Regions from separate parts of the Bacillus sp. Hm123 genome, predicted to be linked through region 2. Evidence: a T-box and tRNA genes for the amino acid it is inferred to sense, from the RefSeq annotation. Region 2 holds a T-box; the other regions hold tRNA genes.
The links. The T-box of region 2 lies ahead of tyrS (tyrosine--tRNA ligase). A T-box ahead of a tRNA ligase gene usually reads a tRNA of that ligase, here a tRNA-Tyr.
Positions count from the first base shown of each region.

Region 1 (10,139 bases), 1.3 Mb from region 2:
AACGATCTGGGCACTGTCTCAACGAGAGACTCGGTGAAATTATAGTACCTGTGAAGATGCAGGTTACCCGCGACAGGACGGAAAGACCCCGTGGAGCTTTACTGTAGCCTGATATTGAATTTTGGCACAGCTTGTACAGGATAGGTAGGAGCCTTTGAAGCGTGAGCGCCAGCTTACGTGGAGGCGTTGGTGGGATACTACCCTGGCTGTGTTGAACTTCTAACCCGCACCCCTGATCGGGGTGGGAGACAGTGTCAGGTGGGCAGTTTGACTGGGGCGGTCGCCTCCTAAAAAGTAACGGAGGCGCCCAAAGGTTCCCTCAGAATGGTTGGAAATCATTCGCAGAGTGTAAAGGCACAAGGGAGCTTGACTGCGAGACCTACAAGTCGAGCAGGGACGAAAGTCGGGCTTAGTGATCCGGTGGTTCCGCATGGAAGGGCCATCGCTCAACGGATAAAAGCTACCCCGGGGATAACAGGCTTATCTCCCCCAAGAGTCCACATCGACGGGGAGGTTTGGCACCTCGATGTCGGCTCATCGCATCCTGGGGCTGTAGTCGGTCCCAAGGGTTGGGCTGTTCGCCCATTAAAGCGGTACGCGAGCTGGGTTCAGAACGTCGTGAGACAGTTCGGTCCCTATCCGTCGCGGGCGCAGGAAATTTGAGAGGAGCTGTCCTTAGTACGAGAGGACCGGGATGGACGCACCGCTGGTGTACCAGTTGTCTTGCCAAAGGCATCGCTGGGTAGCTATGTGCGGACGGGATAAGTGCTGAAAGCATCTAAGCATGAAGCCCCCCTCAAGATGAGATTTCCCATAGCGCAAGCTAGTAAGATCCCTGAAAGATGATCAGGTAGATAGGTTCGAGGTGGAAGCGTGGCGACACGTGGAGCTGACGAATACTAATCGATCGAGGACTTTTCCTAGGCGATTTGCAAGGTTACAATACTTATTATCCAGTTTTGAAAGAACAACTCTTTCAAACTTTATAGTCTGGTGGCGATAGCGAAGAGGTCACACCCGTTCCCATACCGAACACGGAAGTTAAGCTCTTCAGCGCCGATGGTAGTTGGGGGGTTCCCCCTGTGAGAGTAGGACGTTGCCAGGCGATTAAAGTAGGCCCGTTGGTCAAGCGGTTAAGACACCGCCCTTTCACGGCGGTAACACGGGTTCGAATCCCGTACGGGTCACCATTTGGAGGATTAGCTCAGCTGGGAGAGCACCTGCCTTACAAGCAGGGGGTCGGCGGTTCGATCCCGTCATCCTCCACCATGAATTACTTACGTATGCCGGTGTAGCTCAACTGGTAGAGCAACTGACTTGTAATCAGTAGGTTGGGGGTTCAAGTCCTCTTGCCGGCACCACTTTTAAAAATATTATTTTGAGCCATTAGCTCAGTTGGTAGAGCATCTGACTTTTAATCAGAGGGTCGAAGGTTCGAGTCCTTCATGGCTCACTTTTATGCGGGTGTGGCGGAATTGGCAGACGCACCAGACTTAGGATCTGGCGCCGCGAGGCGTGGGGGTTCGACTCCCTTCACCCGCATCATTGTAACGGTATTCTGTTAAAATTTGTTACATCTTATGATGAAAACATAATTCAGAATATCTTGTTCAAGCGCGGAAGTAGTTCAGTGGTAGAACACCACCTTGCCAAGGTGGGGGTCGCGGGTTCGAATCCCGTCTTCCGCTCCATAAAAATGCCGGGGTGGCGGAACTGGCAGACGCACAGGACTTAAAATCCTGCGGTAGGTGACTACCGTACCGGTTCGATTCCGGTCCTCGGCACCACTTTTATGCGCCCGTAGCTCAATTGGATAGAGCGTTTGACTACGGATCAAAAGGTTAGGGGTTCGACTCCTCTCGGGCGCGCCATTAATTATTCAAGCGGGAAGTAGCTCAGCTTGGTAGAGCACTTGGTTTGGGACCAAGGGGTCGCAGGTTCGAATCCTGTCTTCCCGACCATTTGAAGCTCTAAAAATAACGACATGGGGCCTTAGCTCAGCTGGGAGAGCGCCTGCTTTGCACGCAGGAGGTCAGCGGTTCGATCCCGCTAGGCTCCACCAATTTAATATACAATACATGGCGGTGTAGCTCAGCTGGCTAGAGCGTACGGTTCATACCCGTGAGGTCGGGGGTTCGATCCCCTCCGCCGCTATTGAAATATGGAGGAATACCCAAGTCTGGCTGAAGGGATCGGTCTTGAAAACCGACAGGCGGGTTAAACCGCGCGGGGGTTCGAATCCCTCTTCCTCCGCCATATTTTATCCATAACGTCGCGGGGTGGAGCAGTCTGGTAGCTCGTCGGGCTCATAACCCGAAGGTCGCAGGTTCAAATCCTGTCCCCGCAATAAATGGTCCGGTAGTTCAGTTGGTTAGAATGCCTGCCTGTCACGCAGGAGGTCGCGGGTTCGAGTCCCGTCCGGACCGCCATTTATATAATATTCTTGGCTCAGTAGCTCAGTTGGTAGAGCAATGGACTGAAAATCCATGTGTCGGCGGTTCGATTCCGTCCTGAGCCACCATTTTTTTAATATATGCCTTTTTAAATTAAAATATGGAGGGGTAGCGAAGTGGCTAAACGCGGCGGACTGTAAATCCGCTCCCTCAGGGTTCGGCGGTTCGAATCCGTCCCCCTCCACCAGTTTTGATAGGGGCATAGTTTAACGGTAGAACAGAGGTCTCCAAAACCTCCAGTGTGGGTTCGATTCCTACTGCCCCTGCCAATTTAAACTTAATACTATTTATGGCGATCGTGGCGAAGTGGTTAACGCATCGGATTGTGGTTCCGACATTCGGGGGTTCGATTCCCCTCGGTCGCCCCATATGTAATTAATGGGCTATAGCCAAGCGGTAAGGCAGCGGATTTTGATTCCGTCACGCGAAGGTTCGAATCCTTCTAGCCCAGCCATCCCTTTTAAAGGGCGGCATAGCCAAGTGGTAAGGCAGAGGTCTGCAAAACCTTTATCACCGGTTCAAATCCGGTTGCCGCCTCCATTTTCATCCATGCGGGTGTAGTTTAATGGTAAAACCTCAGCCTTCCAAGCTGATGTCGTGAGTTCGATTCTCATCACCCGCTCCATTTAATTTTAAATGGGCCTGTAGCTCAGCTGGTTAGAGCGCACGCCTGATAAGCGTGAGGTCGATGGTTCAAGTCCATTCAGGCCCACTTTTTTCCGCAGTAGCTCAGTGGTAGAGCTATCGGCTGTTAACCGATCGGTCGCAAGTTCGAATCTTGCCTGCGGAGTTAAATATTTATCGAAGAAATGTGCAAAGGATATAAAAATCCTTTGCACATTTTTATTTTCATAAAAAAACGTGTTTTGAGCAATTAGCTCAAGACACGTTTTTTTGCATTGGAAGTTAATAGTTTGTAAAATATGACACCAATAAGTTGACAATGATAATCATAATCAATTAATATGGTGTTATATCGTGACAACGATGATGAATATATTAAATAGCATAGTTATGCAAAAGAATAGATTTATTATTTTGTGAAAATAATCATTAGTAAACGAGTACAGGAGGAAGACAAAATGGAATTCAGAATAGAAAAGGATACGATCGGAGAAATTCAAGTTCCAATAGATAAATTGTGGGGGGCTCAAACCCAGCGCAGTAGTCAAAATTTTAAAATAGGAACGGAACAGATGCCTAAGAAAGTCATTGAGGCATTTGCGATCCTAAAGAAAAGTGCTGCTCTAGTTAATGAGAAATTAGGAAAGATTGAGTCTGTGAAAGCAGAAGTCATCGTGCGAGCAGCAGATGAAATTTTAGAAGGAAAGCTAGATGATCATTTTCCACTTGTCGTTTGGCAAACAGGAAGCGGAACACAATCGAATATGAACGTCAATGAAGTCATCGCTCATCGCGCGAATGAGCTATTATCAGACATGAATGAGAATGTTACGGTTCATCCGAATGATGATGTGAATAAATCACAAAGCTCTAATGATACCTTTCCAACAGCGATGCATATAGCAGGTGTATTGGCTGTTGAAGATCAATTGTTGCCAATGCTGCGTCAGTTGAAAGAAACATTAGAGAAGAAAGTAGAAGAGTTTGCTGATGTTATTAAAATTGGACGAACTCATTTGCAAGATGCCACTCCGTTGACGTTAGGACAAGAGATTAGTGGTTGGGTTCGTATGCTTGAAAAAACAGAGAAAATGATTACAGATAGTGTTGAGCCAATGAGGGAATTAGCTATTGGTGGAACGGCTGTAGGTACAGGGATTAATGCTCATCCAAAATACGGAGAAATGACAGCTGAACAAATTAGTCAACTAACGGAGAAAGCTTTTGTCACGGCTTCTAACAAATTTCATTCTTTAACGAGTCATGATGAGATTGTTTATGTACACGGTGCGTTAAAAGCGTTAGCAGCTGATTTAATGAAAATAGCTAATGATGTTAGATGGTTAGCTAGCGGTCCACGTTGTGGCATAGGAGAGATTGTAATTCCTGCGAATGAACCAGGAAGTTCCATTATGCCGGGCAAAGTCAACCCAACGCAAAGTGAGGCGTTAACGATGGTTGTTTGCCAAGTGATGGGCAATGATACGACGATCGGTATGGCCGCAAGTCAAGGAAACTTTGAGTTAAACGTATTTAAACCGGTGATTATTTATAATTTCCTCCAATCTGTACGGCTTTTAGCTGATGCTATGGAGTCATTTAATAAGCATTGTGCTGTTGGAATTGAGGCGAATTTAGAAGTTATTCAGCAAAACTTAGAAAACTCGCTTATGCTTGTGACTGCATTAAATCCTCATATCGGTTATGAAAACGCAGCAGCTATTGCGAAACTGGCACATAAAGAAGGGTTAACGTTAAAAGAAGCAGCGTTGAAACTAAACTTATTAACAGAAGAACAATTTGATGAGTTCGTTCGTCCAGAAGAAATGATTCAACCAAAGGAGTGAGGAGCTTTGTGGACAATTTTTCGGATTTGTGAAGGGATTTATGGATTTCGTGCAGAATCTAATGTTCATGACGCCTGGACAGCTACTTTAATCATGAAGACACATGAAAACCGATTAGACATTTTAGCGGAAATACATATGTCTTATTTAAATGAAATGGAAGAATATGAACGGTTACTTGATGAAATACGCTATTTTGCGAAAACAGTGAAAAAGGAGAAGAACAAGGAGATATGTGCAATGAATTTCCATTGCCAAGGGCTTTCTTGTTTTATCGACCAAAATCCACTGCCAACTTTCCGACATACGAGTGGCCTAGAGTTCATTAATACGACGTTTGTTGAAGAAGTTGCTTAGAGGACATAATTGCGGAGCACTCTATCTAGATGGTAGAGTGCTTTTTCTAATGAAAAGGTGGCTTTATGGTAGAGGGTTAATGTATAGTGAGAGAATGAACAATAACGACTGGAGGAGTTAAATTTATGTCGAATTTACCAAACTGCCCAAAATGTAATTCAGAGTATACATACGAGGATGGAAACCTTTTTGTCTGTCCAGAATGTGCGCATGAGTGGACGTTACAATCAGAAGAAGAAAATCATGAAGATCAAAAAGTTGTCAAAGATGCGAATGGCAACATTTTAAAAGATGGTGATTCTGTTACTGTCATTAAAGATCTTAAAGTAAAAGGAAGTTCATCCACATTAAAAATCGGGACGAAAGTAAAAAGCATTCGTTTAGTAGATGGCGATCATAATATTGATTGCAAAATTGACGGTTTCGGTGCGATGAAATTAAAGTCGGAATTTGTGAAAAAGGCGTAAATGCTGGTTTAATAGGGTCTGACTCCAAAAAGATATCTAATAAAGAAGGTGTGATCTTCTTTAGCTACTAGATATTTTTTCGGGGATGGACTCTTTTGCTTTTGAGGACACTTATGCTAGGAAAATAATTCAAGAACAGCAGGGGATTTTTATGTTCAGCTGTGAGATATCTGTCCTTTCTAATATATGGAGGTGTACAGAATTATGAAGTTTTCAAAAATAATTTTCATTTGCTTAGTTAGTGGCATAATTACTTTTTGTACAATCAAAGTGAGCAAAAGCATCATAGAAGATAAAAATGCTTATTATGTTCCAGAAAATCCATTTGTTACGAAGGACATTCAAGAGAACCAACGAAAGCCAGAAGATATTGATCGTATGATCTCACATGGTATATCCGGTACTAAAGAGACGACTTTACCTGTGGAATATGACAAAAACTACACCATATATGAGGACAAGCTCTATGTTACAACTAACAAGGGGAAGACTTGGGTGCAAGTCCCGGATGATGATCAACTAGGATATGCCCGTATCAGTGAATATCTAGATACTATTTCACAAAGCAATATTTACGTATCAAGTGAAGAAATCACCATTGTATACGGTGGGCGTGGTTCAGAAAATATAAGCATTATTACGACCGATAATCCAAGTGAGTATTGGAGTGTTGGTAGTATATCTCAGACAGCTACTCATGATTTACAAAATGGTTATGATGAGATGTACATTGATTTCTTAAATGATGCTAGAACGGGGTACCTTGTTGCCATTAAAAATAACGGAACAGCACAAGAAGAAATGTTAGTTTATCGCAGTGTAAATACAGGTGTAACTTGGGACTATGTAGATATGAACGATGCAATTTATCATGAAATTATAACGCGGTTTGGATTGTAGGTGATACGTCTATGATTAGGAATCGAAAAATGAAAATAATGTTATGTTGGATAGCCATAGTGCTGATGGTTTTTCAAGGGTTAATAATTGGAGTTGCTGCTCCGATAGGCTACTATTTAATTCACGATTGGATCTTTTATATAACCAATTATGTAATTATAATTATTTTTCTATTGTTGTACAGTAAAAATCGCTTTGTTAGATGGCTTCAAATAATGCTGGGTCTAATATTGTTGGTGAGTAATTCTACATTTTTCTATTATATGGGTGATATAAATGTGGTGGTGTCAAAGTCAAAGGACAACCAACATGAAGTAATTCTAAAAGAATATAAAAAAATGAGTAACGAGACAATTAGAATAAAGCGTAGAGGCTTTTTCTTTGGGAAAAAAGTAGCTACATTAATGGGAAGTTCTACATATAAGACCCTTGAAGAAGAAACGTATAAAATCGACTGGGTCAGTGGAGATACTGCTGTTGTGACATACCAAGTTAATGAAAAAGGCGCTTTACACCAAAGTATTTTTAATTTTAGAAGTTCGAGTTATGTTTCCTATCAAAATGTAGCTGTTAGCTTGACTGGCAAATGGTTTGAACAAGATAACCCTCAAAACTACTTTATGTACGATACAGGTGAAATTATTTATGCAAAAGATGGCCAACTTTACTATTACAGTGATGACGATTCAGAACAACAAGGAATTTTTTCGATTGTAATAACAGGGGATGAGAAAAATCCTTCTTTTACAGTGGTATTAAACTCTGATTCTGAGTTTGGAGACGATGGGTTGATTAAGGATGGGGGAACGATTACTATTTATCCGGTCACTCTTAAAGAGTTAGAGGGTAAGGTGTATTATAGGCAATAATACATGTTAATTAAGCATAAGCAACAAACATAATAGAGAAGAAAACATAAAGGTGAATTTAAGTAACCTTCTTAACATTTTGATGATAGGTAAAATGTAACTCCTTGACGAAGCTATTAAAAAATGAACGTAGGAGGGATTCAATTGAACTTGAACATGAGGTATGTGATTTTATACGTTTCCGATCATATAAGGTCTATGACATTTTACAAGGATATTTTAGGTTTACCGATTCGTGGTGAACATGAAACTTATGTTGAGTTTGAAACCGGCTCGACGATTTTAGCGATAAATACAAGAGAAGATGTTCAAGAGATTACGGGCTTGAGCATCCCTAAACAGGGCGTGTCACAAACGTTTGAGTTGGGGTTTGTCGTAGATGATGTAGAAGCAATGATTGAAAAATTGAGAGAGCAAGGTGTTCAAATTCTTGTGGAGCCAGTAGCGAAACCTTGGGGACAAGTAGTTGCGTACGTAGCAGATCCTGATGGAAACTATATTGAAATTTGCAGTTCTCTTGGTTGATAAGACAGGGAGCCGACTAGAAGTCAATGATTCAACTTCTAGTCGGCTCTTTTATCTTTCTAATAAAAAGTATTCTCTGCCTTCTAGTTCAACTATTACTCCTTTTGAAAAAGCCATAAAAATTTTATACTGTTTATTAGAGTGTTTTTATTATTGGTCATGACAGCTTAGGGGGAACAGGATTGAAATCACCGTTTATTTCTTATGTAGCGTTATTTTTTGGGGTACTTGCTTTATCAACTTCCGCGATTTTTGTGAAATTAGCAGATGCACCGGCAGCTATTACCGCCTTTTATCGGCTCTTTTTTGCTACGTTGATTCTTTTGCCGTTTTTATTAATGAATAAAGAGAATCGTCAAGAGTTGCGATCATTGTCTAAAAAACAATGGGGGCTGGGGCTATTATCGGGCTTATTTTTAGCCGCTCATTATGTGTTATGGTTTGAATCATTAAATTATACATCGGTAGCAAGCTCGACGGTTATTGTGACGTTACAGCCATTGTTTTCGATGGTAGGCGGGTATTTTTTATTTAAGGAGCGTTTTAGTAAAGGAGCAATTGTCGGCTTTCTCGTTGCCATTGCTGGAAGCATCGTTATTGGTTGGGGAGATTTTCAAGTGAGTGGCGAGGCGTTGTTTGGTGATATTTTAGCTTTTATTGCAGCTGGTGTAATTACCGCTTATTTCTTTGTGGGGCAGCATGTTCGTAAAAGCTTGTCGCTCGTTCCTTATTCAATCATTGGCTATGCGAGCAGTGCTGTATTTTTAAGCTTGTTTGCCTTTAGCCAGCAAGCCTCCTTTATCGATTATTCGGCTCAAACGTGGTGGTCTTTTATTGGACTAGCGTTTATCGCGACGATTTTGGGACAAACGGTGTTTAATTGGTTGCTGAAATGGTTAAGTACTTCTGTTATTTCGATGAGTATACTAGGAGAAACGATTGGCACTTGTATCCTCGCTTATTTCATTTTAGGTGAAGTCATTTCTGTTCAGCAAGGAATCGGTATCGCTCTTATTTTAATCGGTTTAGCTGTATTTTTGTTGCAGCAAAGAAAGATGGCGTAGATAGAAAGAAAATAGAGCAGTTTCAACTAGGTGAAACTGCTCAAAACTCTTATTTAGATAATAGTTGATTTCTTAATTTCGACATTTCTTTATCTAACGCAAAGGAAGCTTTTGATAGCTCGACTAATTGTTTTTGAGCTTCTGCTGGTATCACTTCTCCTTGATATTTGTAGTTGAGTTTATGTTCTGTTGAGGCCCAAAAATCCATTGCAGAAGTGCGAATTTGGATTTCAGCGGGAACCCATAATACTTGCTTAGATAAAATGACTTGTGTTTCGATAATTAGATGCAAGCTTTTGTAGCCGCTCTTCTTTGGCTCTTTAATATAATCTTTGACGCGAAGGATTCGAGTATCTTCACGCTGTTCAATATGTTCCTTCAGCATGTAGACATCATCGATAAAGCTAGTAACAATACGGACGCCAGCAATATCCCGTATTTCCTTTTCAACGGCTTCTTGCGTTAATGGGATGTTCTTACTTTCAACTTTATCGACCAATGAAAAGACGGTTTTCATTCGCGTTTTCAAATGTTCAATGGGGGAGTAGCCATGTGCTGTTTTCCACTCTAAATCAATAATTTTGAAATCACTTTCTAGCTCGTTTAATGCCATTTGATAAGGAATAAAAAAGCCTTTCCACTCTTTTAATATTTTTTGGATGGCATCGACCGAATGTGTCTCTTGATGCATCGTAAACAACCCCTTGTTCAAAATACGTTGTACTATGCTGTCATCATATCATAGCTTGTTTGGATCAGAAAGATAAAAGAATTTCCTTCTGATTTCACTGAAAAGAATGCAGATAAAAGTGTATTTTATGTGAACTTATTGAACGAAATGACAATTGTATGAAGGTTTATGCTTATATTGATAATATAATGAAAGAATGAATCAACGAATGTGTGAGGTTTTATGATAAAATCGAAGAAGGTGTGAAATGATAAAAAGGAATGAATAATAAAATCATGCGAAGTGAATTGAAGATGGATAAAAAGGATCAAACAGCTTCTGTAACAACATCGGCCAAGTCTT
Region 1 is NZ_CM200277.1:245,542-255,680, forward strand. Features, by position in the region: rRNA gene ACSVDJ_RS01415 (23S ribosomal RNA) at 1-923, shown strand, start outside; rRNA gene rrf (5S ribosomal RNA) at 990-1,105, shown strand; tRNA gene ACSVDJ_RS01425 (tRNA-Glu) at 1,116-1,190, shown strand; tRNA gene ACSVDJ_RS01430 (tRNA-Val) at 1,194-1,269, shown strand; tRNA gene ACSVDJ_RS01435 (tRNA-Thr) at 1,286-1,361, shown strand; tRNA gene ACSVDJ_RS01440 (tRNA-Lys) at 1,381-1,453, shown strand; tRNA gene ACSVDJ_RS01445 (tRNA-Leu) at 1,461-1,542, shown strand; tRNA gene ACSVDJ_RS01450 (tRNA-Gly) at 1,617-1,691, shown strand; tRNA gene ACSVDJ_RS01455 (tRNA-Leu) at 1,699-1,787, shown strand; tRNA gene ACSVDJ_RS01460 (tRNA-Arg) at 1,795-1,871, shown strand; tRNA gene ACSVDJ_RS01465 (tRNA-Pro) at 1,885-1,961, shown strand; tRNA gene ACSVDJ_RS01470 (tRNA-Ala) at 1,987-2,062, shown strand; tRNA gene ACSVDJ_RS01475 (tRNA-Met) at 2,081-2,154, shown strand; tRNA gene ACSVDJ_RS01480 (tRNA-Ser) at 2,164-2,256, shown strand; tRNA gene ACSVDJ_RS01485 (tRNA-Met) at 2,274-2,347, shown strand; tRNA gene ACSVDJ_RS01490 (tRNA-Asp) at 2,353-2,429, shown strand; tRNA gene ACSVDJ_RS01495 (tRNA-Phe) at 2,446-2,521, shown strand; tRNA gene ACSVDJ_RS01500 (tRNA-Tyr) at 2,556-2,640, shown strand; tRNA gene ACSVDJ_RS01505 (tRNA-Trp) at 2,649-2,722, shown strand; tRNA gene ACSVDJ_RS01510 (tRNA-His) at 2,746-2,821, shown strand; tRNA gene ACSVDJ_RS01515 (tRNA-Gln) at 2,833-2,907, shown strand; tRNA gene ACSVDJ_RS01520 (tRNA-Cys) at 2,920-2,993, shown strand; tRNA gene ACSVDJ_RS01525 (tRNA-Gly) at 3,005-3,078, shown strand; tRNA gene ACSVDJ_RS01530 (tRNA-Ile) at 3,092-3,165, shown strand; tRNA gene ACSVDJ_RS01535 (tRNA-Asn) at 3,172-3,243, shown strand; gene fumC (class II fumarate hydratase) at 3,536-4,924, shown strand; gene ACSVDJ_RS01545 (hypothetical protein) at 4,931-5,281, shown strand; gene ACSVDJ_RS01550 (zinc ribbon domain-containing protein YjdM) at 5,407-5,748, shown strand; gene ACSVDJ_RS01555 (hypothetical protein) at 5,953-6,648, shown strand; gene ACSVDJ_RS01560 (hypothetical protein) at 6,660-7,517, shown strand; gene ACSVDJ_RS01565 (VOC family protein) at 7,662-8,042, shown strand; gene ACSVDJ_RS01570 (DMT family transporter) at 8,225-9,106, shown strand; gene ACSVDJ_RS01575 (GTP pyrophosphokinase) at 9,156-9,797, opposite strand; gene cyoE (heme o synthase) at 10,091-10,139, shown strand, end outside.
Region 1: it has a tRNA-Tyr gene. The T-box ahead of tyrS (tyrosine--tRNA ligase) is inferred to sense a tRNA for this amino acid. The anticodon was not compared.

Region 2 (10,139 bases):
TTTTTTTTCGTTAATATAGAGAAGATAGAATGTTTAAAGGAGAATGTTGAAAATTATGAATGTGACTATATACGATGTAGCAAGAGAGGCCAATGTATCAATGGCGACAGTTTCTCGGGTAGTTAACGGGAACCCGAATGTGAAACCTGCAACAAGAAAGAAAGTACTTGATGTGATTGAGCGACTTGGTTATCGCCCGAATGCGGTCGCGCGCGGACTCGCTAGCAAGAAAACGACGACGGTTGGGGTCATCATCCCTGATATTTCGAATATTTTTTATGCGGAATTAGCGAGGGGAATTGAAGATATTGCCACAATGTATAAGTACAATATTATTTTAAGTAATTCCGATCAAAATAAAGATAAAGAGTTGCACTTAATTAATACGATGTTAGGCAAGCAAGTGGATGGTCTTGTATTTATGGGAGGCCAAATTACAGAGGAGCATGTAGAAGAATTTAAACGCTCACCTGTGCCGGTTGTATTAGCTGGGTCGGTTGAAATGTCTGGACAGATCCCTTCTGTCAATACGAATTACGAAGAAGCTGCTTATGATGCGGTGAAGCTACTCATTGATGAAGGGCATAAGCAGATCGCCTACGTTGCGAGTCCTTTAAATGATACGATTAACAAAGAGTATGTTATGAAAGGGTATAAGAAGGCGCTCCTAGAAGCCGGCCTGCCGGTGGAAGAAGGCTTCATCATTGAAGGTGATTATACGTACGATTCTGGATTGGAAGCATGGAACAAGATTCAGCAGTTGTCGTCTCAACCAACAGCTGTATTCGTTAATAATGATGAAATGGCACTAGGGGTTGTTCATGGAGCACAGGATAGTGGAGTGAATATTCCAGAGGATATTGAAATCATTAGCTTTGATAGCTCGCGCTTGTCTTTAATGGTACGACCGCAGCTCACGTCTGTCATTCAGCCATTGTATGATATCGGTGCTGTAGCGATGAGATTATTAACAAAATATATGAATAAAGAAGAAGTAGAAAGCTCCATTGTCGTTTTACCGCATCGAATTGAAAAAAGAGGGTCAACAAAGTAAGTTTTCCACCGATATTAAAGATAAATACGAGTATGTTTTCTTGAAATAGGGGAGGAACCATGAAAAAGCTTGATGCATTGACACCAATAGGAATTGTTATCGGATTCATTTTATTAGCCTTTGCGATCATTACAAGCGGAGGTGTCGAGGGGTTTTCATCTTTTATGCACTTACCCTCTATACTAATTGTGTTTGGTGGATTAACCGCTGCTTTATTAATCAATTTTCCGTTGAAAGACATTAAACATATGTTTACGGTGATGAGACAGTCTTTTCAGCAACAGGAAACGGATATAGAAGGATTAATTCAACAGTTCGTGAAACTGTCTGAAAAGGCACGACGTGAAGGGTTATTATCACTTGAGACAAGCTTGAATGATGGGCAAGATGAATTTTTGAAAAAAGGTATCCTACTAGCGGTAGACGGAATTGAGCAGGAAATGTTAGTAGATATTATGAATGCGGAAATCGTCGCTCTTGAGGAGCGTCATCGTAAAGGAAGAAGCTTATTGGAGAAAGCTGGAGAATATGCTCCGGCTTGGGGAATGATTGGTACGTTAATTGGGTTAGTTTTAATGTTGAAAAATTTAAATGATCCGACAACATTAGGACCCAATATGGCAGTGGCACTACTGACTACTTTCTACGGCTCGCTACTTGCTAACCTTGTGTTTCTACCGATGGCGGCGAAATTAGAACTGAAAACAGAAAATGAAGTATTTTATCGTCAGATCATCATAGAAGGAGTTGTCGGCGTACAAGCAGGACAAAACCCGAAAATTTTACAAGAAAAGTTAGCAGCCTTCTTATCAACTGAAGAAAGAAGAGCTAGTGGAAATGCAGGCTCAAGCGAGGCGGTTGAAGCATGATCACCAAACGTCGTCCGCGCAAAAAGCCAAAGGGTGCTCCGAAGTGGATGGTGACATTTGCCGATCTTGTCACACTCGTGCTCGTGTTCTTTATTTTATTATTTTCGATGTCGCAAATTGATATTGTTAAATTTAAAGCGATAGCTCAGTCATTTAGACAACAAGCAGCATTTGAAAATCAGTCCTCCATCGTTCCTGGAGAATATCCATCGGAGGAAATGAAAAAAGAGCAAGGACAAAAAGAAGAAGAGTCACTCAATAAGCTAGCAAAAGAAGTTCAACAGTATTTAAAAGAGAATGGGCTAGAGGATGTCGCAACGGCTAATCGAACAGAACGAGGCGTCGTTCTTGTCTTGCAAGAGAAAATTCTTTTTAATACGGCAGATGCTGTCGTGGTAGATGAAGCCCATTCCTTTTTAAATCAAATCGGTAAAATGCTTGAATCGAAGCCGAATATTATTAAAGTAGAGGGACATACGGACAATCGTCCGATTAAAAATAATTATTACCCTTCAAACTGGGAACTTTCTAGCGCGCGAGCTAGTAGTGTGATTCGCTTTTTAAGCGCTAATCACGAGATTGACGCCAAGCGCTTTATTGCGGTTGGTTACGGGGATACAAGACCGCTCGTGCCGAATACAAATTCTGATAATATGCAAAAAAATCGACGAGTCGAAATCATTATTACAGACCCGAAGTATACAGAAAGTCAATAATAAAGAGTTGACTTCCTAACACTCATGCTAGAGGCTAAAGTGTGGGAAGTCAGCTTTTTTTGTAGGGGAGAAACTAGGGATGTTTGCGTAATGGATACAGCGCTTTAGTTAACGTAATTCGGTTTTTTTCTTCGATCTCCGGTTTACGCGGAATCGGTGGATATAGATCTTTTGGATCTTCCCATGAAAGAGGAAGCGGAGCAGGAGCTTTCGGCTGCCAATGCTCTAGCCATTGTGCTGGTAAGGGGCCTGAAAAATGGGACTTTTCAGTCATTTCTAACCAGATTCTTGACCAAGCTCGAGGAACGACACGCCAAATGTCATAACCACCACCACCAACGGCAATCCAGCGTCCTTCGCAATACTTATCCGCGATTTCTCTTGAAATTCGTGGAATCTGACGATAAATCTCCATAGTAGCAGATAAATGTGTCAACGGATCAAAATAATGAGAATCAGCTCCATTTTGCGTTAAAATAACATCGGGTTTAAAAAAATCAGCGACTTCCCAAATGGATGTTTCATAGGCCTCTAGCCAAGATTCATCTTCGGTAAAGGCATCTAGCGGGATGTTGAATGAATAGCCGTAGCCTTTTCCGTGCCCACGTTCATTGACATTTCCCGTTCCTGGGAAAAGATAGCGACCTGTTTCATGGATCGAGAGTGTGCAAACATTGGGGTCATCGTAAAAGGACCATTGAACACCGTCTCCGTGATGAGCATCTGTATCGATATAAAGAACTCTCGCATTATATTTCTCTTGTAAATATTTAATCGCAACTGAGCTGTCATTGTAAATACAAAAGCCTGAAGCTTTGCCACGGAATCCATGATGTAGCCCTCCTCCTAAGTGAAGGGCATATTTCGCCATCCCTTGCATGACTGCATCAGCTGCAGTTAATGTCCCACCGACAAGGTAAGCACTTGCTTCGTGCATTCCTTCGAACATGGGGGTGTCCTCTGTGCCAAGTCCGTATCCTTCAGCGACATCAAGCGACAACTGGCCTTGTCCAGCTTGTTGGACAGCTTTCACATATGCTGGGTCATGAACTAGTTCTAGTTCTTCAACGGTGGCCATACGAGGAGGAATGATATCCTCATCTTGAAGGGCGTTGATTTGTTTTAATAGGTCAATCGTTAACGTCAGTCTAAACTGATTAAAGGGGTGACTTTCTGAAAAGCGATAAGCTAATGATTGGTCCGAGTGCACAAATACAGCTTGTTTCGTCATAGAGAGACTCCGGGCATATTAGGCCATAGAACAATATGTCCTTCCTTTTTCAGATCATCAATCACCCCGATTGGATTCATGGTTCGTACACGAAGGACGACAATTTTGAATTGATCGTCTTGTTTATCTGGATAAACAAGTACGCTGTGAATGTTTGCTCGTCTTTTTTTCAGTACGTTGACGACTTCAAATAGCATGCCCGTCTTGTTTGGTATTTTAACCTCAATTCTTGAGCCTATTTGATTGGCTCCCGTTAGCTCAACAAACGTATGTAACACGTCTGTTTCAGTAATGATGCCGACGAGTTCTTCTCCTTGGACAATAGGCAAGCAACTAATGTTATATTCATACAATGTAGCGGCTGCATCCTCAACAAAGTCAAGGGGATGACCAGTGATGACATCTTTCTCCATAATGAGACTTAATGGTTTATTTAGTTCACTTTCACTCGTCTCTTTTTGTAAAATAGATGGAGTGGCTTCTTTCACATCACGATCCGTTACTAGACCAACAAGAAGCCCTGTTTCATCTACGATAGGAATATGGCGGATTTTCTGTTTTCTTAAAAGGTTTAAAGCGGTGCCAATTTGGTCGTTTGGAGATAGTGTATGTACTTCCGATTTCATAATCTCTTCTAATAACATAGTCACGTCCTCCTTTAAATTTAATACATAAAGCGATTCATAAAGCGAATTTGATCAAACTTTTGAATAGATGCTTGGTCGATTCTTTGGCCGATCCGTACCATCAAACAGTTAGCTGGATGAGAGCTAATTTCAGGATCATCGGTTGCGTACCATTCCAATCCCCCAGCGTTCATCATTTTTTCCATAATTTTTCGATATTCCCATACATTCAGGCCTGTTCCTTTCAAGTCCCAGTGCCAGTAATATTCTGTCGTGATAATGATATAGTCTTCCATCGCGTCATCAAGCATAGAAAGGCGTAATAAATTTTTCCCGACATGAGCGCCGCGGTATTTTTGAATGACTTCAATAGCTCCTAGCTCAATCATATTTTCAAGGTTGGCCTCTGACCAGCGCTCTAACGGATCAGGGTATAGAAATGTGACATATCCAACAATAACGCTTCCTTCTCTAGCAATAATAATTCGTCCTTCAGGTAATGCAGCAATTTCTACAATGGCTTGATGTTGTTGTTCAGGCTGTCTAAAGGCAACGAGTCCTTCATGAAAAGTCATGCCTGCCAACGATTCTGAAGAAACAGGCCCTTCGATGATTAACGTTCCTTCTTTCGTCTCTAATTCTTTTGAATGAAACCTTTTTATATGCTCCATTTAGTCACCGCCTTGATTATTTCCCTATCTTCATTATACATAAAAATTGGATATGTAAAGCGTTTTCATCTAATTTTTCACATCGTGGGAAAAGGGATTTCTTTTTTTGGAATAAAATTGTTGAAAAATTGAGAAAATACAAATATGATAGTATCATAGAAACAAATTCTTACATAAAAAGGAGAGTCGGTCAATGAAGTTGGAAGCGCTAACAGTGAAATCAGGGCATTTTAATCTGAAAAACTATGATGAGGTGTATTCGTCTTTTGATTGGAAGGAAGCAGAACAGCACTTTTCTTGGGCGGAAACAGGGAAAGTAAACATTGCCTATGAAGCGATTGACCGTCATGCAATATCCGAGCGCAAAGATCAAGTAGCTTTATATTATCGTGATGCGGAACGTCAGGAAAGCTATACGTTTGAACATATGAGAGACTACTCGAATCAGGCAGCGAATGTTCTAAAGCAATTTGGCGGTGTTGAAAAAGGGGAGCGCGTGTTTGTCTTTATGCCACGATCGCCGGAGCTTTACTTTGCTGTGCTGGGGGCAATGAAAGCCGGAGCTATCGTTGGTCCATTATTCGAAGCCTTTATGGAAGGAGCTGTTCGTGATCGCTTAGAGGATAGTGAAGCGAAAGTGCTTGTGACAACACCTGAATTATTAGAGCGTGTCCCTGTGGCCGAGCTTCCAGCTTTAGAAACTATTTTTCTTGTTGGGGACAATGTACAAACAGAAGGGAAGTTTGTTGATTTTAACGCCAAAATGAAAAATGCAGATCGTTCTTTTGAGATAGAATGGATGGATCTTGATGATGGCGTGATTTTACATTATACATCAGGTTCTACAGGAAAGCCTAAAGGGATTTTGCATGTGCATCGGGCAATGATTCAACAATACCAAACAGCTAGATGGGTGCTTGATTTACAAGAGAACGATGTATATTGGTGCACAGCCGATCCGGGCTGGGTGACAGGTACAGCCTATGGTATTTTCGGACCATGGTTAACGGGGACGACGAACGTCGTCGTTGGTGGTCGTTTTAGCCCGGAAAATTGGTACAAAACGCTTGAGGAGTATGGTGTAACGGTGTGGTATAGTGCACCAACGGCATTTCGGATGCTGATGGGTGCTGGCGATGAATTAGTGAAGAAATTCGATTTAAGCGCTCTTCGCCACATTTTAAGCGTCGGAGAACCGTTGAATCCAGAAGTAGTTCGTTGGGGAGCAAAAGTGTTTGATTTGCGCATTCATGATACGTGGTGGATGACGGAAACAGGCGCACAACTGATTTGTAACTACTCTTGTATGGAAATTAGACCGGGATCAATGGGGAAACCAATTCCAGGAGTGAAAGCGGCGATTGTTGATGACCAAGGTAATGAACTTCCACCAAATCGTATGGGCAACTTAGCGATTAAAAAAGGCTGGCCATCTATGATGGTTTCCGTGTGGAACAACCGTGAAAAATATGAATCTTATTTTATGCCAGGTGATTGGTATGTATCTGGAGATTCTGCTTATATGGATGAAGACGGCTACTTCTGGTTCCAAGGGCGTGTCGATGATGTCATTATGACAGCGGGGGAGCGTGTCGGTCCGTTTGAAGTAGAAAGCAAGCTTCTTGAGCATCCGGCGATCGCCGAAGCAGGAGTCATCGGGAAACCTGATCCTGTCCGTGGGGAAATCATTAAAGCGTTTGTCGCATTACTGGACGGCTACGAGCCTTCTGATGAATTGAAGGAAGAAATTCGTCAATTCGTGAAAACAGGATTAGCGGCGCATGCGGCACCGCGCGAAATCGAATTCCGTGACAAGCTCCCGAAAACTCGTAGCGGAAAAATTATGCGTCGCGTGTTAAAAGCTTGGGAACTCGACCTCCCAACAGGTGATTTATCGACAATGGAAGATTGACAGTAGAAGAAAGCGACCTTAATTGGGTCGCTTTTTTAGGTGTTATTTTACACCACGCGTATTGATTATGTATAATCTTCCATAAACAGACAACAAAAAGGGCCGCCTGCTTGTAAAATGTAAGTACCACCAAACATTAACGAGAAGAGGCGTCCTTATGAAAGAGAATACCATGTTCCCGAATTTGATTCAAAAGTTTATTTCCGATGAAGAATTAACAGCATTAAAGGTAGCTCCCAATGCTCCATTTCGGCGATTTTACAAAGGAGAATTTACAATGAATATAAGAACAAATAGATTATTGATGCGTGAATTTCAAGTGGACGATTTGGAAGCAGTATATGAATACACCTCGAAGCAAGACGTTATGAAGTATATACCCGGTGGTGTACACACGCGAGAGGAAACGAAAAAATTTATAAACAAAAACATAGGTGCTCACGCTGAACACTTTCCTGTTGTAGAGATAGAAACAAATATCCTAATTGGACATATAGCTTTTCATAAATACTTTGGTAATCACACATATGAAATTGGATGGGTATTCAATCCCTCTTTTCAAAGAAGAGGATATGCTCCCGAAGCAGCTAAGGGCGTCTTAGAATATGGTTTCAATAAACTAAACTTACATAGGATTGTTGCCACCTGTCAACCTGAAAACATACCATCATACCAAGTAATGGAGAAGATCGGAATGAGAAGAGAAGGGTTTTTCAAGAAATGTATTCCTGATGGAAATGATTGGTGGGACGAGTATTATTACGCTATCCTGAAAGAAGAGTGGGAATGAAATTTATGGAAGCTCTTCAGAAACACCTTTTTATAGATGTTACGATTAAAGGGACTAGTTTCAAGTGTACAAAGCTAATAAACTTGTTTAATTCACAATAAAGTCAGTTGAAAAATAATATCACGCGTGTTGATTAGCCAAAAAACTCCGTAAATAGACATAAGAAAAATGGCTGTTTGATTGCACGAAGTAGAACATGTTTACACAGCTGTCTTTCATTTCAGCGCCGGCTCCCGGAAGGTGAACTGCCGCCGGACTAGGCTTCCGGGATGGCGGGCTTTTTGTATGCGCACTTTAATTTTCATAGGGTGAATCTGTATAAATATGGATAATCAAAACGCCTGATTTGACACTTTAAAAAAACTTAATTGACATTCTCTCCGTTATTTGTTTACAATATGACTTATAACATTTAAATATACTTAAAGCGTTGATAGGATTTAGTAGTTCACTATCCCTGTTGTTCAGAGAGCTGGTGGTTGGTGAGAACCAGTACAAATAGTTGAATGAATTACCCCCTGTAGCTTTTGTTGCGAACCTTTTAGTAGCAGCAAACGGCCTGGCCGTTATTTCAATGAAGTGGAGAAATAGATGTTCTCAAGCTTGGGTGGTACCGCGCATACATATAGCGTCCCTGCATAATTGCAGGGGCGTTTTTTGTATTTGTGAAAAACGCTAATAAAAAAGAAGGGAAGATGATCAATGGATTTAATGCAGGAATTAGAATGGCGTGGGATTGTTTACCAACAAACGGATGAAGAAGGTATGAAAGAACTGTTAAACAAAGAAAGTGTTTCCCTATACTGTGGAGTGGACCCGACCGCAGATAGTATGCATATCGGACATTTACTGCCATTTTTAACGCTTCGTCGTTTTCAAAATCATGGCCATCGTCCAATTGTATTAGTTGGTGGAGCGACAGGGATGATTGGTGACCCGAGCGGGAAGCGTGAAGAAAGAAAGCTGCAAACGACTGAAATGGTGGAGCACAATGTATCATGCATTAAAAAGCAATTAGAGAAGATTTTCGATTTCTCAGGTGAGAATGGAGCGAAGTTAGTTAATAACAATGATTGGGTTGGCTCAATGGATGTGGTGACATTCTTACGCGACTTTGGTAAGAACATCGGCGTTAACTACATGCTGGCGAAAGACATTGTTTCTTCACGATTAGACTCTGGTATTTCTTTCACCGAGTTTGCTTACACGATTTTACAAGCGATGGATTTCTATCATTTATACGAAAACCATAACTGCAAAATGCAAATTGGCGGAAGTGACCAATGGGGTAACATTACGACTGGCTTAGAAATGATTCGCAAAATGAATCCTGAAGGAGAAAAGGCATTCGGCATGACAATTCCACTTGTGACAAAAGCAGATGGAACGAAATTTGGTAAAACAGAGAGCGGCGCGATTTGGTTGGACCCGGAAAAAACATCTCCGTATGAGTTTTACCAATTCTGGATTAACGCAGCGGATGCCGATGTCGTGAAATACTTGAAAATTTTCACCTTCTTAACACCGGAAACAATTGAAGCACTAGAAGCGTCGATGCAAGAAGAAGCACATTTAAGAAAAGCACAAAAAGCATTAGCGGAAGAGATGACACGCTTAATTCATGGCCAAGAGGCGCTAGAACAAGCGATCAAAATCTCCGCGGCACTATTTAGCGGCGATGTGAAAAACTTAACGGCGGCTGAAATCGCACAAGGCTTTAAAGATGTGCCATCCTATGAACCGGCGAACGAAGAAGAGTTAGCACTTGTTGAACTGCTTGTCTCTGCTCGTATTTCGCCATCGAAGCGTCAAGCGCGTGAAGACATTCAAAATGGAGCGGTATCCATTAACGGTGACAAAGTGACAGATACAAGCTACGTTTTATCTGAAGCCGATAAAATGGAAGGCAAATTCACGATCATTCGTCGCGGGAAAAAGAAATATTTCTTAATTAAATACTAATGGCAAAATCAAAACAGGCTATCGAGCATTTCTCATTAGCCTGTTTTTTTCGATATGAATTAGTTTATTCATAAACATTTATTCCAACAATTACAATTCTTTTGGAAGTGAACAATGAGTTGGTCGAGTTCTTGGCTATATCGTATCGTTTCTGAATTCCCCAGACCTTTCATTATTCCTGTTGAAATCATTAAATCTCGCTTAGAATCTATTTGGCTCAATAAATGGTGACAAGTCTTTTGTGTTTCCAACTTACAATCTCTCCCATTAATCATTTTTAACTTGAAAACCCAACAGGTAATAATATA
Region 2 is NZ_CM200277.1:2,592,979-2,603,117, reverse strand. Features, by position in the region: gene ccpA (catabolite control protein A) at 56-1,054, shown strand; gene motP (flagellar motor protein MotP) at 1,114-1,923, shown strand; gene motS (flagellar motor protein MotS) at 1,920-2,639, shown strand; gene ACSVDJ_RS13540 (acetoin utilization protein AcuC) at 2,713-3,870, opposite strand; gene ACSVDJ_RS13535 (acetoin utilization AcuB family protein) at 3,867-4,514, opposite strand; gene ACSVDJ_RS13530 (GNAT family N-acetyltransferase) at 4,535-5,167, opposite strand; gene acsA (acetate--CoA ligase) at 5,361-7,079, shown strand; gene ACSVDJ_RS13520 (GNAT family N-acetyltransferase) at 7,357-7,869, shown strand; T-box leader at 8,291-8,508, shown strand; gene tyrS (tyrosine--tRNA ligase) at 8,572-9,831, shown strand; gene ACSVDJ_RS13510 (aspartyl-phosphate phosphatase Spo0E family protein) at 9,900-10,106, opposite strand.

Region 3 (10,139 bases), 1.7 Mb from region 2:
CTTGCTCTTTTTTCATCAAATTAGGAAGAGCTAACTCGTTGAAAAAGGCCTTCTCAAGCTCCATAAATGACACTTCTGCTTCATAGTAGTCTTGCCCTGCTTGATCCCCTGCTCCACTTCCTTTTCCCGGACCCTCTGAAGCGCTTCCATCACGAGCGACGACATCACCAATTTGACTATCGCCATCTCCCTGACCGACATGTTTGTTTTTGTCATAATTGTAGCGGATTTTGTATTCATCTAGCGATCGAATCGGAATCTTAATCATTTCTTCGCCATTGGACATAATAATACTTTCTTCTGTCACTAAGTCAGGAAGGTTTTTGCGAATCGCTTCCTGTACTTTATCCTTATGTCTCTGCTGATCATCATAACCTTTACGATGGAGAGACCAATTTTCCCGGGAAATATGATAATTGTCGCTCATCTTAAGTCTCCCTTCTCACAAATCAACTGCCTTTTGTTTAATTCTTTTCACCATAGGGTATGACTAATAGAAAAGAGGTGATCCTAATGAATACGAATGATAAAGACATGCAAGCTTTTAATGGCTCTATGGCCTCTGACTTGGATGAAATGAAGCTACTCGGTAAACAAATGGAACGCCAGCGTACGAATCAAGAACTGAAACAAAAGAAAAGACAGCCTGATCCCGTTCAGTTTAAACCACAGGATCAAGATGAGATCAAGTAACTAAATAAAAAGGAAAAAAGAGGGCGGCCAACGATGGCTGCCTCTTTCCTTTTCTACCTGTTTAACAGACTGCCAACATATCGTAAAAGCTCATTCGCTGATACCGAATTGTAACCATGATCATCAATTAAGCGTGCAACGACTTCATTGATTTTCTTCAGCTGTTGTTCATCCGGTGTTTTCGTCGAAGTCGTAATTTTCACGATGTCCTTTAAATCAGCAAATAGCTTCTTCTGGATTGCTTCACGTAGCCGATCATGGGAATGATAATCAAATCTCTTTCCTTTTCTAGCAAAGGCAGAAATCCGAATCAAAATTTCTTCACGGAACGCTTTTTTCGCATTTTCCGATATACCAATTTGCTCTTCAATGGAACGCATGAGCTTTTCATCTGGGCTAATCTCTTCCCCTGTTAATTGATCATGAAGCTTCGATTTATTACAATAGGCCTCTACATTGTCTAAATAATTATCCATTAACGTTTTGGCAGACTCTTCATACGAGTAAACAAATGCCTTCTGTACTTCTTTTTTCGCAATGCTGTCGTATTCTTTGCGAGCGACTGAGATGAAGTTTAAATACTTTTCCCGCAGCTCATTTGTAATCGATGGATGCTGATCCAGCCCTTCTTTCAACGATCGTAATACGTCAAGGGCATTAATCGATGGCACTTCCTTGCGAATGATCGTCGAAGAAATCCGGTTGATCACATATCGTGGATCAATACCGCTCATCCCTTCATCTTGGTACTCTTTTTTCAACTGCTCGACATCGGCCGTATTAAAGCCTTCAACGCTCTCTCCATCATACAGTCTCATTTTTTTAATCAGATCAATATCGCCACGCTTCGGCTCTTTCAATCTAGTTAAAATTGTAAACATCGCCGCTACCTTTAACGTATGAGGAGCAATATGCACATCCGCTACATCGCTCTCACGAATCATTTTCTCGTAAATTCGCTCCTCTTGAGATAGCTTTAAGTTGTAAGGGATCGGCATTACAATAATCCGTGAATGGAGCGCTTCATTCTTTTTATTAGAAATGAAGGAACGATACTCGGTTTCATTCGTGTGAGCGACGATCATTTCATCCGCGCTAATTAATGCAAATCGGCCTGCTTTAAAATTCCCCTCCTGTGTCAAAGAGAGCAAATGCCAAAGAAACTTCTCATCGCATTTCAACATCTCTTGGAATTCCATTAACCCCCGATTCGCTTTGTTCAGTTCGCCATCAAAACGATACGCTCTTGGATCTGATTCCGATCCATATTGGGCAATCGTCGAAAAGTCAATGCTGCCCGTTAAATCAGCGATATCTTGAGATTTAGGGTCTGATGGACTAAATGTCCCAACCCCAACCCGCTTATCCTCCGAGAAAAAGATTCTCTCAACGAGGACATCCTCAATCCGTCCACCATACTCTTCTTGCAATCTCATCGTATTCAATGGCGATAAGCTTCCTTCGACACGAATACCGAACTCTTGAAAGAAATCCTCTCTTAAATGCTTAGGAATGAGGTGCAAAGGATCTTCATGCATCGGACAGCCCTTAATAGCATACACGGCACCTCTATCTGTTCGCGAATAAGCTTCTAATCCTTTTTTCAGCATGGCAACTAATGTAGATTTCCCTCCACTAACAGGTCCCATTAATAATAAAATCCGTTTGCGCACATCGAGCCTTTTGGCCGCTGGATGGAAATATTCCTCTACAAGTCGCTCTAACGCTTCCTCTAATCCATACAATTCATTACTAAAAAAACTGTATCGTTTTTCGTCGTTTTCTTCTTCTACCCCTTGATCTTTAATCATATGAAAGACTCGTGAATGAGCGGATTGGGCAACCCATGGCTGTTCTCTGATAATATTTAAATATTCTTCAAAAGTGCCTTCCCACTTTAGCTGCTCTTCTTCTTCCCGATATTGTTCAATCTTCTTTAAAATATCCATATTGACCCCCCGTTTAGTATGATTAGAGAACGATTAATAAAGCTTATGCTCGTACAGGCTTGAACATGCTAAGGAAAAGGCTTATAGATGGATATCAATGAATTGTGGAAAAGTTCAGTTTTCATCAGCTACAGTTTGAGATATAATAAAGATACTATATGTGAAATCACTGATTGAAAGGGGGACATAACGATGAGACTATTACTAATCTTAGGTGTGATCGGAGCTTTCCTTAGTGCAATCTTTGCTGCTGGATACAATGACAAACCAGGCGTAAAATAAAAAAAGCATTGCAGTTCAGTCTGCAATGCTTTTTTTATTGCTGTATTAAACAATGGATGACCTTTATTTCAAATGTAAGAATTGTTGCTGACGCAGAGCTTCGTAGACAAGGATCGCGGCTGTATTCGATAAATTAAGTGAGCGAACATTGTCATTCATTGGAATACGCAACGTACGTTCTTTATTAGCCTCAATTACATCTTTCGGCAAACCTGTTGTCTCTTTTCCAAAAATGAAAAAGTGATCTTTTTCCTGATTGCTATAGTCAAACGCAGCATGGTCTTTTTCACCAAACTTCGTTAAATAATAAAACTCACCCTCTGGATGTTTTTCAAAAAATTCTTCTAACGAATCATAATAAACAACGTTTACAAACTGCCAATAATCAAGTCCGGCTCTTCTAAGCATTTTATCATCTGTAGAAAATCCAAGCGGTCGGATTAGATGAAGCGTTGTATCAGTAGCTGCACAAGTTCTTGCGATGTTACCTGTGTTCGCTGGAATTTCAGGCTGGTATAGCACAACATTAATAGACAAAATTCTTCAACTCCTATATAAAACTGTAACCAATATCTTATTATACCACTGATTGATCAATTATTAACTGTGATCATCTTGAATCCTCATAAATTTATATTGAATATTTTCGGTATAAGCGGTTGAATCTTCATAACTCCAATAACGCATGCGACTGTTCGCTGTATGTGCATTGACAAGCGGCATCCCTTGACGGTCTTGAGCTGTCACAAATACGGTATGGTCAAACCGCCCATCCCCTTGAAAATCAATACAAATGACATCACCAGGCTGAAGCTGATCTGCGCTACTGACTTCCGTTGCCCTTAAACCGATTTGAGATGAAGGTAAAAACCAGCGGAGCGCATGAGCGACAGACCAGCTATAGCTCCAGCTTTTTCCGCTAACCCACCATCCCTTATTTTTATGAGGATGCCCTCGCATCGGAGAACCTCCTGCTCGTAAACATTGGGAAATATAATTGGTGCAGTCTACAGAGAATTTAGGATAAGCTGGATTATAACTATTCCACCAACGCTCTGCATATTGCACCGCCTGCATTCGATCATAGCGAAAGCCCTTCCTCTCCTCCTCATACCGATCACCCGGCACTAACGTATCCATAGGGACCACTTCAGAAAGAAAGGCCTGCTCTCGGTCGTCTACAATCTCCTGCTTATATTTCGCCGCTACTCGATGCTCCAACTCTTCTTCAAGATATACATAATCTTTTTGCCTCATTAAATATTTCAAATGAACTTTATAATGAATTTCATCTTGATCTTCAAACAGCACCTTTACAGCCGCTTTCGCTTTTAATAGCTGACACTGCCTCGCCTGTAACAACTGCTTCTTTCTCAAAACCTTTTCATCCACACAAGCAATATCATCGTCTAAAAGCTGATGCAGACGCTGCTCTAACTTTTGTTGAAGCTGTTGATACATAAATGGCGCCTCCCTTTTTCAAGCACGTTATCCGCTTTTATTATTATCATATGCATGAAAGAGGGACGACTATTATTGATTTAATGAAGCTAAGCCTTGATCAATTTCCTTTATTACTTCTGGCTCTATTTCTTTTTCTTTTGCTTGTACAAGCGCTTCTTTCGCCTCCGGGCCTCCTATTCTTGCCATAGCCCAAGCCGCTGTTCCACGCATCACCGGACGTACATCCTTTGTCAATACATCAATTAAAGTCGGCAAGGCAGATGCTTCTTTAAAATGGGCTAAAGCAATCATCGCATTTCGCTGGATCGGCTTTTTCCCTCGCCACGAACCAGACATATAACCGAAGCGCTCTTTAAATTCTTTATTACTTATTTGAAGTAAAGGCTCTAAAAGCGGCTTCACCTCTTCCCCCGCAGGCTCCATTTCCTCATGAAAGTGAAAATCCATTCCTTTATTTGCTGGACAAACGGTCTGACACGTATCACAACCATATAAACGATTCCCTAAATGATCGCGAAACTCCTCTGGCAAAAAATCCTTCGTTTGCGTTAAAAAAGCGATGCAACGATTGGAATTCAACTGTCCTCCCTGCACTAATGCCCCCGTCGGACAAGCATCTATACATTTCGTGCAAGTGCCACAGCGATCTTCTATTGGCTGATCCGGCTCAAATGGTAAGTTCGTAATCATCTCTCCTAAATATACATACGAACCAAACTCAGGCGTAATAATGGAACAATTTTTCCCGCTCCAACCGATCCCTGCCCGTTCAGCCACCGCCCGATCCGCTAGTTCTCCCGTATCGACCATTGAACGAAAACGAGCTTCCGGCACTTTAGAGCGGATGAAAGTTTCTAATTGACTGAGACGATCCCGAAGAACGTTATGATAATCCTCTCCCCAAGAAGCCCGGCAAAATATGCCCCGTCTTTCTCCTCGCTTCCCTTTTACCACTTCCTTCATTTTAGAAGGATACGCTAACGCAATCGCAATAATCGAACGAGGCTGATCAAAAATTTTCGCAGGGTCCACCCGCTTTTCAATATCCTTCTCCTCAAACCCAGAGGCATAATTTAACTCCTGCTGACGGATAAGTCGATCCTTTAACTCGACAAATGGCGCAGCAGAAGCAAACCCAATTTTATCTATCCCGATCTCTCGGCTATAAGCAATAATCTCTTGCTTTAACACATCGTAATTCATTGTTCTTCTCCTTTCAGAGAACGATTCATTTGCTAAGGCATTATTCCACACAACAGTAAAAAACGCAATGTTTTATTCTAAAGAACAAAACATTGCGTTAATAGCAATATGTATGGAGCGGGTGATGAGAATCGAACTCACGACATCAGCTTGGAAGGCTGAGGTTTTACCATTAAACTACACCCGCATCAAAGCTTATTTCTCTTGACTGAACATTTAATATTCTACATTAAAAACCATTTAAGGTCAATAGTTTTTTTAATTTAAATGAGATTTAAAAATAAAAAAAACCTGCCTTTGCAGGTAAGCAAAGCCTATATCGTGTCTACTTTTTTAGCTTTAAGAAATTTGAAGTAGGTTATAATAGCGGACACGAATGAAAACAAAGCAATTATTTTTAATACACGAAAAGGATTCACCCCTATTTGAGAACCAAAAATGCCAGGTATACTTGCACCAGTTAGTAGTAAAGAAACGACCCCTAAAGCAATGAAGCCACAAATATAAATCTTTGCTTTTTTTAGATTCATTTTTTACACCTCCTTTTATCATGTATACGATTAAATTCCTGAAATATACTCCATTTATCATTCCTCTTACAATCTACTTATTATGATTCATATAACTTTATATTCACACAAAAACCGCTCAGTGCCTGGATATTTCTCACCTAAGCTCGTTATCTCAAATCCATATTTCCGATAAAACTCCACTGCATCTTTATCTGTTTCAGCAAAAATAAAACTTAACGAGTATGTATCACAAATATACTTAATCATTTTACTTCCAATCATCTTCCCTCTTTTATTTGGAAATACCGCAATATGTTTTATTTCGCACTTATTCGAACAAACAAACTCAATCCCGATACAACCAACCATTAATCCTTCCAACTCAAACGTATATAACTTTCGATTTAACGACTGTATGTATGTTTCATACTCTCGACTAATTTTTTCTCTCGAAGTTGCATAAGATAAAAGCACATTTATTATTGGATCAATGTTCTTAAATATAATCTCTTTCATCACTACACACCTTTCATTTATGTTTTTAATACCCTAGATCTTCACACACCTAAAAAATACTATACCACCTTTAATAAGTTTGAGAGCATCCTCAAAACAGAAGATTCGTCAAAGTAATACCTTTATACATGTCTATAAAGACTCTCAATGTAGAACTTCATCATTATGAGCAAAAAAGACACCTACTAACGATAGTAGATGTCTTTAAATGCCGTTATATCAACGTTTTATAATACCGGTGGTCGGGGTCGAACCGACACTCCTCACGGAACACGATTTTGAGTCGTGCGCGTCTGCCAATTCCGCCACACCGGCAAATTATGGAGGCGGCAACCGGATTTGAACCGGTGGTGAAGGTTTTGCAGACCTCTGCCTTACCACTTGGCTATGCCGCCATAAAGATGTACTGGAGCGGAAGACGGGATTCGAACCCGCGACCCCCACCTTGGCAAGGTGGTGTTCTACCACTGAACTACTTCCGCAAACTGGGCTAGAAGGATTCGAACCTTCGCGTGACGGAATCAAAATCCGCTGCCTTACCGCTTGGCTATAGCCCATTAATTAAATATGGGGCGACCGAGGGGAATCGAACCCCCGAATGTCGGAACCACAATCCGATGCGTTAACCACTTCGCCACGATCGCCATAATTTTTATGAATTTTACTTGGCAGGGGCAGTAGGAATCGAACCCACACTGGAGGTTTTGGAGACCTCTGTTCTACCGTTAAACTATGCCCCTATAAAACTGGTGGAGGGGGACGGATTCGAACCGCCGAACCCTGAGGGAGCGGATTTACAGTCCGCCGCGTTTAGCCACTTCGCTACCCCTCCATATATTAAAAAGTGGTGCCGGCGAGAGGACTTGAACCCCCAACCTACTGATTACAAGTCAGTTGCTCTACCAATTGAGCTACACCGGCAATAAAGGTGGCTCAGGACGGAATCGAACCGCCGACACATGGATTTTCAGTCCATTGCTCTACCAACTGAGCTACTGAGCCAAGATTATTATATAAATGGCGGTCCGGACGGGACTCGAACCCGCGACCTCCTGCGTGACAGGCAGGCATTCTAACCAACTGAACTACCGGACCATTTATTGCGGGGACAGGATTTGAACCTGCGACCTTCGGGTTATGAGCCCGACGAGCTACCAGACTGCTCCACCCCGCGACGATACTAATTTATTAATGGTGGAGGATGACGGGATCGAACCGCCGACCCCCTGCTTGTAAGGCAGGTGCTCTCCCAGCTGAGCTAATCCTCCATATGGTGACCCGTACGGGATTCGAACCCGTGTTACCGCCGTGAAAGGGCGGTGTCTTAACCGCTTGACCAACGGGCCTATTTTTATTATGTATAAATGGCGGAGAGCAAGGGATTTGAACCCTTGAGGCAGCGTTAACCGCCTACACGATTTCCAATCGTGCTCCTTCGGCCACTCGGACAGCTCTCCTAAATGGCTCCGCAGGTAAGATTCGAACTTACGACCGATCGGTTAACAGCCGATTGCTCTACCACTGAGCTACTGCGGAATATCCGCCTGGCAACGTCCTACTCTCACAGGGGGAAACCCCCAACTACCATCGGCGCTGAAGAGCTTAACTTCCGTGTTCGGTATGGGAACGGGTGTGACCTCTTCGCTATCGCCACCAGACTTTTCAAGACATTTATTATTATAACATAATAATGATCTTTTGCAAGAACTTTTTTGTTCTTTCAAAACTGGATAATAAGTATTGTAACCTTGCAAATCGCCTAGGAAAAGTCCTCGATCGATTAGTATTCGTCAGCTCCACGTGTCGCCACGCTTCCACCTCGAACCTATCTACCTGATCATCTTTCAGGGATCTTACTAGCTTGCGCTATGGGAAATCTCATCTTGAGGGGGGCTTCATGCTTAGATGCTTTCAGCACTTATCCCGTCCGCACATAGCTACCCAGCGATGCCTTTGGCAAGACAACTGGTACACCAGCGGTGCGTCCATCCCGGTCCTCTCGTACTAAGGACAGCTCCTCTCAAATTTCCTGCGCCCGCGACGGATAGGGACCGAACTGTCTCACGACGTTCTGAACCCAGCTCGCGTACCGCTTTAATGGGCGAACAGCCCAACCCTTGGGACCGACTACAGCCCCAGGATGCGATGAGCCGACATCGAGGTGCCAAACCTCCCCGTCGATGTGGACTCTTGGGGGAGATAAGCCTGTTATCCCCGGGGTAGCTTTTATCCGTTGAGCGATGGCCCTTCCATGCGGAACCACCGGATCACTAAGCCCGACTTTCGTCCCTGCTCGACTTGTAGGTCTCGCAGTCAAGCTCCCTTGTGCCTTTACACTCTGCGAATGATTTCCAACCATTCTGAGGGAACCTTTGGGCGCCTCCGTTACTTTTTAGGAGGCGACCGCCCCAGTCAAACTGCCCACCTGACACTGTCTCCCACCCCGATCAGGGGTGCGGGTTAGAAGTTCAACACAGCCAGGGTAGTATCCCACCAACGCCTCCACGTAAGCTGGCGCTCACGCTTCAAAGGCTCCTACCTATCCTGTACAAGCTGTGCCAAAATTCAATATCAGGCTACAGTAAAGCTCCACGGGGTCTTTCCGTCCTGTCGCGGGTAACCTGCATCTTCACAGGTACTATAATTTCACCGAGTCTCTCGTTGAGACAGTGCCCAGATCGTTACGCCTTTCGTGCGGGTCGGAACTTACCCGACAAGGAATTTCGCTACCTTAGGACCGTTATAGTTACGGCCGCCGTTTACTGGGGCTTCGGTTCACACCTTCGCTTACGCTAAGCGCTCCCCTTAACCTTCCAGCACCGGGCAGGCGTCAGCCCCTATACTTCGCCTTGCGGCTTCGCAGAGACCTGTGTTTTTGCTAAACAGTCGCCTGGGCCTATTCACTGCGGCTCCTCGGGGCTATTCACCCCAAAGAGCACCCCTTCTCCCGAAGTTACGGGGTCATTTTGCCGAGTTCCTTAACGAGAGTTCACTCGCTCACCTTAGGATTCTCTCCTCGCCTACCTGTGTCGGTTTGCGGTACGGGCACCTTTTACCTCGCTAGAGGCTTTTCTTGGCAGTGTGGAATCAGGAACTTCGGTACTATATTTCCCTCGCCGTCACAGCTCCGCCTTGATGATGACGGGATTTGCCTCGTCATCGGCCTAACTGCTTGGACGCGCATTTCCATTCGCGCGCTTACCCTATCCTCCTGCGTCCCCCCATTGCTCAAATGGTAAATAGGTGGTACAGGAATATCAACCTGTTATCCATCGCCTACGCCTTTCGGCCTCGGCTTAGGTCCCGACTAACCCTGAGAGGACGAGCCTTCCTCAGGAAACCTTAGGCATTCGGTGGAAGGGATTCTCACCCTTCTTTCGCTACTCATACCGGCATTCTCACTTCTAAGCGCTCCACCAGTCCTTACGGTCTAGCTTCACAGCCCTTAGAACGCTCTCCTACCACTGACATCAAAGATGTCAATCCACAGCTTCGGTGATACGTTTAGCCCCGGTACATT
Region 3 is NZ_CM200277.1:888,327-898,465, reverse strand. Features, by position in the region: gene yhbH (sporulation protein YhbH) at 1-427, opposite strand, end outside; gene ACSVDJ_RS04695 (hypothetical protein) at 514-693, shown strand; gene prkA (ATP-dependent protease PrkA) at 747-2,642, opposite strand; gene trmL (tRNA (uridine(34)/cytosine(34)/5-carboxymethylaminomethyluridine(34)-2'-O)-methyltransferase TrmL) at 2,988-3,461, opposite strand; gene ACSVDJ_RS04680 (amidase domain-containing protein) at 3,525-4,385, opposite strand; gene queG (tRNA epoxyqueuosine(34) reductase QueG) at 4,458-5,591, opposite strand; tRNA gene ACSVDJ_RS04670 (tRNA-Gly) at 5,705-5,778, opposite strand; gene ACSVDJ_RS04665 (hypothetical protein) at 5,906-6,121, opposite strand; gene ACSVDJ_RS04660 (GNAT family N-acetyltransferase) at 6,209-6,619, opposite strand; tRNA gene ACSVDJ_RS04655 (tRNA-Leu) at 6,853-6,934, opposite strand; tRNA gene ACSVDJ_RS04650 (tRNA-Cys) at 6,941-7,014, opposite strand; tRNA gene ACSVDJ_RS04645 (tRNA-Gly) at 7,027-7,101, opposite strand; tRNA gene ACSVDJ_RS04640 (tRNA-Gln) at 7,105-7,176, opposite strand; tRNA gene ACSVDJ_RS04635 (tRNA-His) at 7,188-7,263, opposite strand; tRNA gene ACSVDJ_RS04630 (tRNA-Trp) at 7,286-7,359, opposite strand; tRNA gene ACSVDJ_RS04625 (tRNA-Tyr) at 7,367-7,451, opposite strand; tRNA gene ACSVDJ_RS04620 (tRNA-Thr) at 7,465-7,540, opposite strand; tRNA gene ACSVDJ_RS04615 (tRNA-Phe) at 7,549-7,621, opposite strand; tRNA gene ACSVDJ_RS04610 (tRNA-Asp) at 7,638-7,714, opposite strand; tRNA gene ACSVDJ_RS04605 (tRNA-Met) at 7,720-7,793, opposite strand; tRNA gene ACSVDJ_RS04600 (tRNA-Val) at 7,812-7,887, opposite strand; tRNA gene ACSVDJ_RS04595 (tRNA-Glu) at 7,891-7,965, opposite strand; tRNA gene ACSVDJ_RS04590 (tRNA-Ser) at 7,985-8,076, opposite strand; tRNA gene ACSVDJ_RS04585 (tRNA-Asn) at 8,081-8,155, opposite strand; rRNA gene rrf (5S ribosomal RNA) at 8,162-8,277, opposite strand; rRNA gene ACSVDJ_RS04575 (23S ribosomal RNA) at 8,380-10,139, opposite strand, start outside.
Region 3: it has a tRNA-Tyr gene. The T-box ahead of tyrS (tyrosine--tRNA ligase) is inferred to sense a tRNA for this amino acid. The anticodon was not compared.